DNA from 2 places in the Georgenia sp. M64 genome. Region 2 is predicted to be linked to the other one. Evidence: riboswitches for the same ligand, from Rfam matches in the RefSeq annotation. Region 2 holds a riboswitch; the other holds the start of a gene.
What was found. A riboswitch is a leader RNA that binds a small molecule or an ion and turns the genes downstream of it on or off. The one in region 2 is predicted to bind cyclic di-AMP.

Region 1: it holds a riboswitch for cyclic di-AMP, as region 2 does, so the genes downstream of both, AAEM63_RS15380 (C40 family peptidase) here and AAEM63_RS16465 (C40 family peptidase) in region 2, are expected to answer to the same signal.

Annotation. Positions count from the first base shown of each region.
Region 1 is NZ_CP145809.1:3,446,365-3,453,361, forward strand. Features, by position in the region: gene AAEM63_RS15355 (hypothetical protein) at 1-17, shown strand, start outside; gene AAEM63_RS15360 (alpha/beta hydrolase) at 14-1,510, shown strand; gene AAEM63_RS15365 (hypothetical protein) at 1,507-1,962, shown strand; gene AAEM63_RS15370 (hypothetical protein) at 1,959-2,450, shown strand; gene AAEM63_RS15375 (universal stress protein) at 2,461-3,384, opposite strand; gene AAEM63_RS15380 (C40 family peptidase) at 3,709-4,521, opposite strand; cyclic di-AMP (ydaO/yuaA leader) riboswitch at 4,533-4,732, opposite strand; gene AAEM63_RS15385 (metal-dependent transcriptional regulator) at 5,079-5,879, opposite strand; gene AAEM63_RS15390 (citrate/2-methylcitrate synthase) at 6,178-6,997, shown strand, end outside.
Region 2 is NZ_CP145809.1:3,703,332-3,710,328, reverse strand. Features, by position in the region: gene AAEM63_RS16485 (multicopper oxidase family protein) at 1-1,284, opposite strand, end outside; gene AAEM63_RS16480 (twin-arginine translocation signal domain-containing protein) at 1,378-1,479, opposite strand; gene AAEM63_RS16475 (SHOCT domain-containing protein) at 1,479-1,820, opposite strand; gene AAEM63_RS16470 (F510_1955 family glycosylhydrolase) at 2,103-3,134, shown strand; gene AAEM63_RS16465 (C40 family peptidase) at 3,276-4,094, opposite strand; cyclic di-AMP (ydaO/yuaA leader) riboswitch at 4,092-4,236, opposite strand; gene AAEM63_RS16460 (DUF305 domain-containing protein) at 4,540-5,208, shown strand; gene AAEM63_RS16455 (glutaredoxin) at 5,369-5,656, shown strand; gene AAEM63_RS16450 (cytochrome c biogenesis CcdA family protein) at 5,656-6,621, shown strand; gene AAEM63_RS16445 (peroxiredoxin family protein) at 6,618-6,997, shown strand, end outside.

The DNA.
Region 1 (6,997 bases), 260 kb from region 2:
CCGGGGCGGCCCGATGAGCTCCCTCACCGTCGCCGGCGGCGCCGCCTCCATCGACGCCCGCACCGAGGACATGCGTGCCCAGGCCGCGACCCTGCGCACGATGGTCGAAGAGCTCGGTGGCCTCGCCGTCACGGTGGCGGCCGTCGCCGTCGACGGGCCCGTCCTCGCCTCCGGGATCTTCGACCCCGTCGGCCTGGCCAGGATCGAGGCCGCCGTCGGGCTGGCCCACCTCCCGCCCGAGGGGCTGACCTGGCTGGTGCTGGAGTACGAGGCGACCGCGACGCTGCTCCTCGGCGCCGCGGACGCGTACGAGCTCATCGACGCCGCGCTCGCCGAGATGGCCGGCGCCCTGCGGGCGGTCGCGGGCGAAGCGGTCGTCACGGGGCTGTTCGTCACCGCCGCGGGCGCCGTGGTGGCCGTCGGCGCGGCCGGCGTCGTCGGGCTCGCCGGCCTCGCGGCGCTCCCTCCCGGGGTGCGGGCCCTCCTCCTGGCCGGTGCCGGGCCGTGGCTGGCGCAGCTCGAGGCGAGCGGCGCGACCGACCGGCTCGGCCGTGGGCTCACCGCCGCCGGGATGCAGACCCTCTTCGACAACCCGTGGCTCGTGGACTCCGTCGCCGCCGGCCTGCCGGGCACGGTCAGCAGCCCGGGCAACCTCTTCGGGCTGCGTGGGCTCACGTACGAGCAGGTCGTCGCCCTCGTCCTGGCCGGCGGGGGTCTCGGCGGCGCGTTCCACGACGGCCCCGTCCGGGTGACCCGGACCGGCCGGTCCGACGGCGCCGGGCCGGTCGGCGTCGGCGACGTCTTCACCCGGATGGGCACCATGACCGGCGCGGAGGAAACCCACGAGGTCCGCGTCACGCGGGTGACCGGCGCGGACGGCGAGGTGCGCTTCGTCGTCGAGATCCCCGGCACGGAGCAGTGGGACCCGACCTCGACGACGAACCCGGCGGACACCAAGACCAACCTCGAGGCGGTCGCGGGCATCGACTCGAACATGGAGGAGGCGGTCCGTCTCGCCCTCACCGACGCCATGCGGGAGGCCGGCATCCCGGCCGGGGAGCACAGCCGGCCCGAGGTGCTCCTCGCCGGGCACAGCCAGGGCGGGATCGTCGCGGCACGGCTCGCGCAGGAGTCCGCGTTCAACGTCACCGACGTGCTCACCGGCGGCTCGCCCGTCTCCCGCGTCGACCTGCCGGCCGACGTCCACCTCCTCTCCCTCGAGCACGACCAGGACGTCGTCCCCCGGCTCGACGGCGAACCGAACCCGTCGGCCCGGAACGTCACGACGATCAGCCGCGACGTCGCCGCGCTGGTCCCGGGCGACCCGGCGCTCGGCGGGGCGCAGAACGTGGGCGACGCGCACGCGTCGAACCTCTACGGCGACACCGGGGCCCTGGTGGACACCTCCACCGATCCCGCGGTGGTGGCCGCGCGCGAGCGCCTCGACCGGTTCCTCACCGGCGGCGCCACCACCTCCACCTACGAGGCCACGCAGGAGGCGACGCCGTGAGCCACCGTGCGATCCCGGCGGACCTGCGCGCCCTGGCGGGGCAGGTCGCCGCCGCGGCGGCCCGCACCGAGGAGGTCGCCGCGGACCTGCCCGCGCTCGGGGAGCGCGCGGGGTGGGGCTCCACCGCCGGGGACCGCTTCCGCGAGGACCTCGCGCGCCGCGCGGCCGACACCGCCCGCACCGCCGCCCTCGTGCGCGACGTCGAGGCGGCCCTGCGCGCGCAGGCGGAATCTGTGGAGGAGCGGATCGCCCTCGTCGACGCCGCCCGGAGCTGGGTGGCCGACCGGGTCGACGAGGCCCGCGGGCTCATCGGCCAGGTGTGGGACGGCGTGGTGGACGCCGTCGGCGCGGGGGTGGACGAGGCGCAGCGGGTGCTCGACGTCGCCGCGCGGGCCCCGGACGACGAGCTCGACCCCGGCTGGCTCGACACCGCCCGGAGCCTCGGCCGGTGAGGCGGCGGCTCATCACGGCCACGCTCGTGGCCGCTCTCGCGCTGTCGGGGTGCGGCGCGGGCGACGGGACCGGGGCAGGCAGTGCCGGGGCGGGTGGTGCCGGGTCGCGTGGTGCCGGCGCTCAGCCGACCGCTGCCTCCGCCGCCGACCTCGAGCGGGAGGCCGACCGGCTCCGCGCCGAGATGGCCGCCCTGCCGGGCGTGCGCGACGCGGACGTCGCCGTCGAGCAGGACGAGAAGTCGGGCCGGGCCGTGCGCGGCACCGTCACGGCCTCGGGTGGCGCCGCCGCGCTCGTCGGCGTGCTCGACCGCGCCACCGAGCTCGGCTGGGACACCGAGGTGTTCGTCCCGCAGGTGGTCGAGGTCCGCGTGGTCGGCGACGACGGCGTCACCCTCGACGCCACCGACCTCGGCCTGCCCGGCCCTGCCGCGACGCTCACCGGGTTGCACGAGCGCTACGGCCCACCGGCGGCGGACCCGGACCTCTGACCTCGACCGGCTACTGGTTCCACGGCACGTCGGTCGGTGCGGCGCCCTCGTCGGCGCTGCGCGACGGCACGACCATGACCGGGCACACGGCGTGGTGGAGCACGGCCTGGCTCGTCGAGCCCAGGAGCAGCCCGGCGAACCCGCCCCGGCCACGCGAGCCGACGACCACGAGCTCCACGGCGGTGGAGAACTCGGCCATGAGCGCGGCGGCGTTGCCGTCCAGCGCGTGCTGGCGCACGCGGACCTCGCGGTCGCCCACCGCCGCCTGCACCGCCACACCCAGACCCTCACGGACGTCCGCGAGGACCTCGTCGCGGTCGACGGCGGCCGGCAGCCAGGCCATCGCGCCCGCACCGGTCGCGATCGGCACGGCGGCGACGGCGCTGAGCTCGGCGTCCCAGACGATCGCCTCGTCGACGGCTCGCCGCAGGGCGATGCGGGCGGACTCCGAGCCGTCCACGCCGACGACGATGCGCCGCACCGGCAGGAACGACCGCGCGGGCGACAGCGGCACGACGACCGTCGGGCAGTGCGCGTGGGCGGGCAGGGCCGAGGAGACCGTCCCCAGCAGGCGGTCGGTGAACCCACCACCGCCGCGGGTACCGACGACGACGAGCGCGGCCTCGCGCGAGAGGTCCACGAGCACGCCGGCCGGGTCGCCGGTCTCGAGGGAGGACGTCACCTTGAGCCCGGAGTCGGCGGTGCGGGCGACGGCCTCGTCGACCACGGCTTGGGCGCCCTGCTGGATGGCGGTGTCGTCCATCGCGGCGTACCCGCCGTCGAGGGAGGCCGCGGTGAAGGACGGCAGCGCGTAGGCGCAGACCACGTGGAGCCGGTGCCCGGTGCGGGTCGCCTCGGCAACGGCCCAGTCGACGGCGGCGAGGCTCGCCTCGGACCCGTCGACCCCGACGACGATGACCTTCTCGTGCGACATGGACTCTCCCCGGCGGTGGTTCGGCGATCCGTTGCCCCACATTGTGCCCTTCCCCGTCCGGGGGACGTGGGGTTTCGCCGGGCGGTTCGCGCAGGGCCGCGCCACGCGGCGTGACTCAGCAGCCAACGGTCGAGCAAGCACCTCCCGGGGTGACTCAGCACCACCGGCCCTACGCGCTCGACCCGGAACCCGCGGCCTCACCGCAGACCCGCGACGTCACCGCTCCCCGCGCCGGCGCCGGGCACACCACGACGGCCGTACGACGACGGCGGCCCGTCCCTCACGAGGAGGGACGGGCCGTCGGGTGCAGCTGGAGAGGCTCGCTCAGAGAACCCGGATGAAGACGGGGTTCGAGATGTAGATCGGGCTCTCGTACAGCGCGGTGCCCGGGTTGCGGGCGGCGATGTGCTGGCCGTTGCCGGTGTAGATGCCGGCGTGACCGGGGCCCCAGACGAGGTCGCCGGGGCGGGCCTCCGCGGCGGAGACCCGGTAGCCGACGCTGCCCTGGGCGGAGGACGAGCGGGGCAGCGAGATGCCGACCTGCGCGTAGACGTACTGGGTGAAGCCGGAGCAGTCGAAGCCGGCCGGGGTGGCGCCGCCGTAGACGTACGGGGTGCCGATGTACTGGCGGGCGATGTCGACGATCTGCTGGCCGATGCCGGAGGTGGCGGCGACGGGGGCCGGAGCCGGCGCGGGCGCCGGGGCGGCCTCGACGGCGGCGGCCGGGGCGGCCTCGGCGGGCTCCTCGATCGCGGTGCGCTCGGCGGTCCGGGAGGCGACCTCGGTGTCCCGCTCGACGACGGGCTCGGGCTCCGGCTCGGGCTCCGGCGGCGGGGGCGGCGGGGTGGCCTCGGCGGAGGCGACGACGTCGGCGGACCAGGTGATGTCGGCCGGCACGGTGACGGTCGGGGTGGTCACCATCGCGGTGAGCGCCTCGGACGTCGCGGCGGAGATGTCGACGTTCGGCAGGGCCGAGGACTCCGGGGCCGCAGCGGCGGAGGTGGCAGCCATCGTCAGGACGAGGCCGGAGGAGGCGAAGGCGGCGATGCCGCGGCGCGCACCCTGGCCGGAGAGAGCCACGGTCAGGGGGGTGGAGGGACGGCGGGCCGCGCGGTGGCGGGCGCCCTGGGGCGTCATGGTGGTCACGGACTACCTCTCCTGGCTGCCTACGGAGTGAGCTGTCGGGTTCGGGTGGGAGAACACCCGGCGCGGACTCCCGAGGAAGGCCGCACTTCACCCCAAGGCTCCGGTCTCCCGGAGCCGTCAATCACTTGGTTCCCCCGTCCCTGCCGCTGTTCCTACTCGAAGCTGACTCCGGGGCGGCGGCAGGGTTAGGCGTCCGCCCGAAGACTTCACGGAGGAGGGTTCCGGAAGCGATCTGGACACTACAGCCAGATTCTGGCTATGTCACGTTTCGATCACGACCCCGGGGATGCGCCGTCGGCGCAGGTGTGGTGAGGTCCACCGCGACCCGTCCGTCGCCGGTCCCGGGGAGCACCCGCGAGGTGGTCACGTCAAGGGGTGTCGTCCCAGGTGACGGGACCGCAGGGGACCATCGGCCCACCCGCCTCCGACCACACCCGGGGGCGGCCGGAAAGCGCTTCTCAGCGCGTCTTCTGTGAGGCGGCTCACACCCGGCGGCGCGCGTGGCGCCCATTCCCGAGCGGATGCCGCCTCGCGTGCCCGAGCGCTCGTCAGGTGGTGACGAACAGGTGCCGGGTGATCTCCTCCGGCAGATCCAGGACCGTCTCGGAGCCCGGTGCGTACAGGGACACGACGTCCCCGCCGGGCCGCACCCGGACCTCGACGCGCACCCCGGGCCGCAGGCCCGACTGGTCCATGCGGGAGAGGAGGTCGACGTCGACCTGCAGCGGCTCGCCGATGCGGGCCAGCACGACGTCGGCACGGAGGTCGGCGGCGTCCGCGCGGGCGGCACCGTCGGCGGCGCTGCGGCTCTCGCCGTGCACGGGGGCCTGCGGGGCGGAGCGCTCTCCGTCGTCGCCGGCCGGGAGGAGCTCGGCGGCGACGTCGGCGAGGGACCGGACCTCCTCACGCGGCGGCATGACCTCCTCACCCCCCGTCAGGGCGTCGAGGCCGGGGATGGGGTTGCCGTAGGGGTCGACGTGCGGGTGGTCGAGCAGCTCGAGGAGGCGGCGCTCGACCCGCTCGCTCATGACGTGCTCCCAGCGGCAGGCCTCGTCGTGGACGTACGCCCACTCCAGGCCGACGACGTCGGTGAGCAGCCGCTCGGCGAGCCGGTGCTTGCGCATGACCTCCGTCGCCCGGCGGCGACCGGCGTCGGTGAGCTCGATCTGCCGGGTCCCGGAGAGCAGGAGCAGCCCGTCGCGCTCCATGCGGGCCACGGTCTGGGACACCGTCGGGCCGGAGTGGCCCAGACGCTCCGCGATGCGCGCGCGCAGCGGCACGACGCGCTCCTCCTCGAGCTCGTAGACGGTCTTGAGGTACATCTCCGTCGTGTCGATGAGATCGCTCACGTACTCCCGCTCTCTTCCGCGCGCGCCCCAGCGGCCGCGTCGCGACGGCTGGTGATGGCATGCCTGCCCTCAGGATAGGGATGCGGGACGACAGCGGGCAGCGGTCCGCCCCGGTGAGGGCCCTCACATGATACGGACGGACCGCTTCTTCAAGAGTCGCCGCACCGCCCGGTTCGCGACCGCACCGCCCGGTTCGCGACCGCGCGCACCACCGTCCGACGAGGCCTCCCGTCGCCGGGCCGGGGAAGCGTCCCGTCTGTTTTCCGTTCTGTCCCCTTTCGGCTCTATGGTTCGCGTGATGCCGCTCACGCCACCTCGCCTCCCGCGGCCCGACCCGGGCACCGCGCCGCCCCTGTACGCGGTCGCCGACGGCGAGCCGGTCTTCCGCGGCCGGCGGATGCGCGACCTGGTGGGCACCCCGTTCGAGCAGATCTGGGGCCTGCTGGTCGACGGCGAGGGCGGCGCCGCCCTCCCGCCGGCCGAGCCGTTCAACCTCCCCGTGCGCACCGGCGACACGCGGGTCGACGTCCTCTCCGCGCTGGCCCAGCTCACCCCCGTCTGGGGCTACCGGCCGCTGGTGGAGATCGACTCCACGCGTGCCCGGGAGGACCTCGCTCGGGCGTCGGTGATGACGCTGAGCTTCGTGGCCCAGTCCGCGCGGGGCGAGGACGTGCCGGCGGTGCCCCAGCGCGAGGTCGACATGGTCACGACCATCGCGGAGCGGTTCCTCGTGCGGTGGCGCGGCGTCGCCGACCCGGAGGCCGTCGCGGCGCTCGACCTGTTCTGGCTCGCCGTCTCCGAGACGGGCCTGGTCCCCTCCACCCGCACCGCACGCACGGCCGCGGAGATGGGGGCCGACGCCGCCTCGTGCCTCGCCGCCGCGGTCGCCGTCGCGGGCGCACCCTTCGGCGGTGGCGCGGCCGCCCGGGCGCTGGCGATCGTCGAGGAGGCCGAGCGGACCGGCGACGCCGACGCCGCCATCGCGGCGCACCTCGCGCGGGGCGGCGACCTCTCCGGCTTCGGCGACGAGCTGGTCCCGGCGGACGCCCGCGTGGGGCTGCTCCGCGACGCCTGCGTCCGGGTCGGCGCGCGCCGGCTGGAGGCCGCCGAGGCGGTCG
Region 2 (6,997 bases):
GACGACGCCCATCATCCCGGCGTCCTCGTGGTCGAGGATGTGGCAGTGGTAGACGGTCCGGCCGGTGAGGTCCTCGAACGGCACCCGCACCACCACGCGTGAGCCCGCCGGGACGGCGACGACGTCGCGCCACGTGGGGGCCGCGACGGCGGCGCCGGCCGCCTCCACCACCTGCATCGGCCACACGTGCAGGTGGAACGGGTGGTCCATCGGGGTGGGGTTGTCGATGACCCACTCCTCGACGGCGCCGGCCGCGACCTCCTGGTCCGTGCGCTCGGCGTCGAACCCGCGACCGTCGAAGCCGAAGGTCATCCCGCCCGGTCCCCGGCCGCGGCCCATGCCCATGGTGAAGGTCAGGGTGCGGCGGGCGGCCGGCTCGACGTCGCGCAGGTCCCGGACGTCACCGGCCGGCGGGAGCTCGGCCGGTGGCTCCGCCGCCGGCCCCGCCACCTCGAGGGTCGCGAGCGTGACCGGCTCCGAGGAGGTGGTCGCCCCGCCCATCATCCCCATCATCCCGCCCCGGTCGTGGGGCAGGGCCCGCAGGGTCGCCGTGCCCTCGGCGGCGGTGACGAGCAGGTCCGCCCGGTTGCCGGGCGCGAGGAGCAGGTCGCCGAGCGACGGCGGCTCGGCCTCGCGGCCGAGGTCGACCCCGAGCACCGTCACCTCCTGACCCTCGAGCTCGAGCCGGAGGTGGCGGGAGGTGCAGGCGTTGACCACCCGCCAGCGCTGCCGCTCGCCCGGTGCGGCCGTGATCCTCGGCCGGACCTGGCCGTTGACGAGGACGGTCTCGCCCTCACGGCCCATCATCCGCTCGGGCATGGACACCTGCCGCACTGCGCCGTCGGCGGTGAGAGAGAGATCCGAGACGACGAGGACCCGGCCGGCCGGCAGGTCGTCCTCGACGACGATGGCGCCGTAGAGGCCGGCGAACATCTGGTCCGCCACCATCCCGTGGTGGTGGGGGTGGTACCAGAACGTGCCCGTCGGGTGGTCGTCGGGGAGCGCGATCTCGTAGTCGAAGCTCTCCCCGGGTTCGATTGCGAGGAACGGGTTGTCGCCGTTGCCCTCCGGGGAGACGTGCAGGCCGTGGACGTGGAGGTTCGTGACGTCGTCGAGCCGGTTGACGAGGCGGACCCGCAGGATGTCGCCCGGGCGCAGCAGCAGCGTCGGGCCCGGCACCGTGCCGTTGTACGTGAGAAGCCGGGCGGTGACGTCGCCGAGCCTCACCTCGCGCTCCGCCATCTCCAGCTCGAGCTCGAGGACGCCGCCCTCGCTCGCGAGCACGACCGGCTCGGTGAGCGTCGCGCCGTCGGCGCCCGGGGTGACGCCGCCTCCCGCGCGCCCGCCCGGCCCGTGGGCGTCCGGCGGCGCGGCGGATCAGGGCAGCGGGGTCTGCGCGGCGCCGATGCCGCCGACGACGACGCTGCCCACGCCCGCGGCGCCGAGGACGAGGGCCTGCCGTCTGGTGAGGGGGCGCATCAGTCCTGCAGCCGCTGGAGCCGCTCCTCGTACTCGGCGGTGTCGATCTCGCCGCGCGCGTAGCGCTCGGCGAGGATCTCCCGCGCCCGTGAAGCACCCGGACCGGACGGCCACGAGGAACCATGGTGACCCGGCCGGCCCGGTTCACCCGGCTGCCACGGCTCACCCGACGGCCCGGCGGTGCCCGGCGGCGGCAGGGCGCGATCGCCGCCGCGGTCGACGCCACCTCCGAGGAGTCTGACCACGAGGACCACGAGCAGGACGATCCCGACGACGAGCAGCAGCCAGAAGAGCCAGCCCCACCCCATCGAGCCGCCCATGCCCCAGCCGTCCCACATCATCGCTGTCCCCTCCCGGTGCGGGCCGTGGCGCTCGTCCGAGCGCGGCCCGCACGTCGAGCGTATGCCGGGGCGGGCCGGGCCCGGCGGCTCCGGGCGCAGGCTTCACGAACTCTTCACGACAGCCGTGTGTCGACACCCGTGCGGTCACGGGTGTCGACGACGATGCCCCCAGCACCCGCTGACCGTCTTGACCCGACCCGGTCCGGGCGGCCATCGTAAGGGCCGGCCCCTGACTGGGCGGGGCCGGGGCGGTGACCGCCCCCGTGGACCCCCGAGGACGTCATGCCTGACCACCGCACGCCCGGCCGGCTCGGCCGCGTGGTCGTGCCTGCGCTCGCGGCAGCGCTGCTCACGTCGTGCGCGGCCGGCGGGGACGCCGGCGACGTCGCAAGGGTCGAGCTCGCGGTCACGTCGGACGCCTCCGGGGCCGCCGTCGAGGACGCACCGCGCGGGGCCGGTGTCGACGGTGCCGCCGGAGCCGCCGCGCTCGGGGTGGACGCCACCGACGACGCAGCGCCTGCAGGCGCCGCCGAACCCAGCGCGGCGAGGCTGCTCGCCACCTCGACACCAGCCACCGCGGCGGACCTCGGCCACGTGCACGACCTCGCCATCGACGAGGCGGACGGCCGGGTCTACGCCGGCACCCACCACGGGCTGTTCGTGCTTCTCGACGGCGCCGCGTACGCCGTGGGTGAGGACCGCCAGGACGTCATGGCGCTGACGGCGGCCGGACCGGGCACGTTCCTCATCAGCGGCCACCCCGGGCCGGACGAACCCGGCAACGCGAACCTCGGCGTCCTCGCCAGCACCGACGGCGGGCTCAGCTGGACCGAGCTCGCCCTCGGCGGGCAGGTGGACTTCCACTCGCTCACCGCCACCGGCGAGCACGTCTACGGCTTCGACGCCACGACCGGCACGGTGCTGCGCAGCGACGACGGCGGAGCCTCGTGGAGCGGCGGGGCCGTGCTCGGCCTGCGCGATCTCGACGCCGACCCCACCGCGGACGGCCGGCTCGTCGCCACGACCGACGCCGGCCTGGTCGTCTCCGACGACGGCGGCGCCACCTTCGGTCCGCACGACCACCAGCCTCCCGAGCCGCTGCTGCTCGTCGACCACGCCGGGGCGGCCCTGGTCGGCCTGGGTCTGGACGGGACGGTCTGGTCGCTCCAGGACGGCACCTGGCACGTCGCGGGAAGTCCCGGCGGAGCCCCGGAGGCGTTCATGGCCCTCGACGAGGAGACCCTCCTGGCCGCCGTCGACGCCGTGGTGCTCCGCAGCCGGGACAGCGGCCAGACCTGGGACGCCATCTCCTGAGTCGCCGACGCTGAAGGCATCGGCCGGACCGGGTGCCGAGGCCAGGAGTCCCTCAGCGGTCCGGCCGACCCAGCCCCGGGCAGGTGGCCACGGCGGTGCCCGAGCAGGGGCACTGCGCCGGGCACACGCCCGTGGGGCCGGTCACCCGGTGACGCGGATGAATGTGGGGCTGGAGTTGTAGATCGGGCCCTCGGTCAGCGGTGTCCCCGGCTGGCGGGCGGCGATGTTGTTCCCGTTGCCCGTGTAGATGCCGACGTGCCCGGGCCAGGTGACGAGGTCCCCGGGCCGTGCGTCGGCGGCCGAGACCCGGGTGCCGATCGTTGCCTGCGCGGCAGAGGTGCGCGGCAGCGCGACGCCGAACTGGGCGTACACGTAGCTCGTGAACCCGGAGCAGTCGAAACCCGCGGGGGTCGTCCCGCCCCACACGTACGGCACACCCAGGAACTGTCGGGCGTACGCGACCACGGCTTCCCCGCTCAGTGCGGCGGCAGGTGCGGGGGCGGGCTCGGCGACCGGCGCGGGCTCGGCCGCGGCGGCGATCGGCGCGGCGCGCTCGGCCGCGGCGGCGATCGGCGCGGCGCGCTCGGCCGAGCGTGAGACCGCGGCCGAGGTGCGGTCGACCGGAGCGGCGGCCGCCGGCACCGGCTCCGGCTCGGGCGCGGGCGGTGGAGCGGCCTGGGCCGTCGCGACGTCGTCGACGGTCCAGACGATGTCCGCCGGGACCTTGACGGTCGGTGTGGTGACCATCGCGGTCAGGGCCTCGCTCGTCGCGGCTCGGACGTCGACGTTGGGTAGCGAGGACGCCTCGGGGGTGGCGGTGGCCGAGGTCGCGGCCATGGTCAGGACGAGGCCGGAGGACGCCATCGCGGCGAGACCGCGACGGACGGGGACCCCCTCGAGGGCGACGGTGAGCGGCGTGGACGGGCGGAGCGCGGCACGGTGCCGTGCGTGTGTGGTCACAGTTCTCCTGGTCGTCTGCGAGGTGAGCTGTCGGGTTCGGCGGGAGAGCTGCCGGCGCGAGGACTCGCGCTTGACCCCAAGGCCCCGGGGGGCCACGTGCGTGGTTCCCCCGCCCCTGCTGCGGTGTCGGTGTCCGCGGGCGGCAGCAGGGTTCGACGTCCGTCCGGGGCCGGGCGGCGTGCCGGCGGACGTCACGCTATCCGCGCCGGGCCGGCGAAGTCACGCTGCGGTAACGGCCTTCATCGAAACATCATCAACTCCCGCGGCAGTCCCGTCGTCCATGAGGACACGACGTGCGGCGGCCACGTCGTTCATGAAGAACTGACGAACTCGGCCCTACCCGCTTGCGCGTCCCGGCGCGGTCGTCGAGCCTGACCCTGCTGCGGGCCGGCGTCGCGCCGCGTCGGCGCCACGACACCCACCACGTCCGAAAGAAGGCAGGCTCATGCTCCGCTCCCTCACGAACCGCCGATCCGCGGTTGCCGCCGCAACCCTCGCCACCGTCCTCGTCCTGGGCGCCTGCTCGGAGGCGGCCGACCCCGCAGCGACGCCGACCACGGCATCGACCACCACAGCGGCGACCGGGGCGGCCGACGAGGCCACCAGCGAGTCCACGACGGACGAGTCCATGACGGACGCCGCGCACAACGACGCCGACACCGAGTTCGCGCAGATGATGATCGTCCACCACGAGGGTGCGATCGAGATGGCCGAGCTGGCCGCCTCGGACGCGAGCACCGAGGAGGTGCGTGCCCTCGGCGAGCGGATCAGTGCAGCCCAGGGACCGGAGATCGACCTCATGACCTCCTGGCTCGACGCCTGGGGCGAGGCCGGGGCGGCCGAGGAGGACATGGCCGGGATGGACCACGGCGGCATGGACATGGGCGGGCTGAGCCAGGAGGAGGCGATGGCCGAGCTGGAGAGCGCCGAGGGCGCCGACCTCGACCGGCGCTTCCTCGAGCTCATGATCGAGCACCACCGCGGAGCGATCGAGATGGCTGAGGGGCAGCTCGACGAGGGAGCTGATCCTGCCGCGCTCGCGCTCGCGGAGCAGATCATCGCCGACCAGGAGGCGGAGATCGCCGAGATGGAGGAGCTGCTCGCCGGTCTGTGACCTTCTCCCGGCGGGGCACGCCCCCGCCGGGATCTTCATCGATTCTTGACCGCAGCGTGATCAGACCCCCTGGGTGCGGGGGTCAGGCTTGCCGGAGCGGACCGGCGCCCGAGCCGGCCTGGACGCCGGCGCGAGCGAGCCGGCCTGGAGGAGGTCCGGCGTGGACGGTCAGGTCCCGGTGCTGACGGTGGTGCACGCCCCCGCGTGCCACCTCTGCGACGACGCCGTGGAGGCGCTGCGGGAGATCGCGGCGGTGCAGCCGCTGCGCGTCGAGGTGGTCGAGCTCGAGTCCCCGGAGGGCCGGCGGCTCGCCGCCGAGCACCGCCCGGCGATGAACCCCCTCGTCCTCCTCGACGGCGCCCGGTTCAGCGCCGGGCGCCTCCCGCGCCGCAAGCTGCTCAAGGCGCTGGCCGAGCGGTCGCGCCGTGCCGCGGCCGGAGCCCGCTGATGGGCACCGAGCTCCTCGCCACCGGCAGCGTCCTCGCCGCCTTCCTCGCCGGTGGCGTGGCCCTCTTCGCGCCGTGCTGCATCGTCTTCCTCGCGCCGAGCTACCTCGCCGGCGCGGTGCGCAACCACCGGTGGAAGCTGTTGCCGCTCACGTTCGTCTTCACCGCCGGCCTCGCGCTCGTCCTGGTGCCCATCACGCTCGGGATGAGCCTGGTGGCCGGGGCGATCGCGCGCTACCACGCACCGCTGTACTGGGCGGGCGGGCTCCTCATGCTCGCCCTGGCGGCCCTGTCGCTCTCGGGGCGCATGTGGTCCCTGCCCGGCTTCCTGCGCGCACCGGACACCTCCCGCGGTGACACCGCCAGCTTCTTCGCCCTCGGGGTCTTCGCCGGCATCGCCTCCTCGTGCTGCGCCCCCGTCCTCGCCGGCGTGATGACCCTCTCGGCGCTGTCCGGCTCGGCCGCCGGAGGTCTCGTGCTCGGCCTCGCGTACGTCTTCGGCATGGTCTTCCCCCTCTTCGTCATGGCCCTGGTGTGGGACCGGGCGCGGCTGGGCGAGCGCAAGCTCTTCCGGGCGCGGCTGGTGCGCATCCGCCTCGCCGGCCGCGTGCTCGTGACGAACACCCTCAACATCGTCGTCGCCGTCGCGTTCGCCGTCATGGGTGCGGGCGTCATCGCCCTCGCCGGCAGCCCCGACATGACCGGCGGCACGGCGGCGCAGGAGTCGGTCGGTGCCGGGCTCGCGCGGATCTTCGGCGCGCTCCAGGACCGCCTGGCACCGGTCCCCGAGCCCGTCCTCGGCGCGGCGCTGCTCCTGCTCGCCCTGGTGTTCGTCGTCGCCACGCTCCGGGACCGGCGCCGCGGCGCCCGCCCGGACGGGGACGCGCCGGGGACAGGTCCGGCGACCCCCGAGCCGGCCGACGACACGTCCTCCCACCCCACACGTCCGGAAGGCCTGGTCCGATGACCGCACGCACCGCTCCCGCCCCGGCCCACCCGGGCGTGACCCCCTCCCGGCGGGAGCGCCGGGCCCGGATCGCCTGGGTCGTGGGCCTGCTCGTCGTGGTGACCGTCGCCGTCGCCGCCCTCCTCGGCGCCCGGGCCACCGACAGCGACGCCGTCCGGACGGCACCGGACTTCACCCTGCCGACCACGGACGGCGGGAGCGTCACCCTGTCCGAGCTGCGCGGCTCGCCCGTGGTCCTGTACTTCAACGAGGGGGCCGGGTGCGGCTCGTGCACCGTGCAGATGACCGCGATCGAGCAGGAGCCGGGCTTCGCCGAGGCCGGGATCGAGGTGCTCCCGATCGTCATGAACACGGCTGAGCAGATCCTGCCCGACCT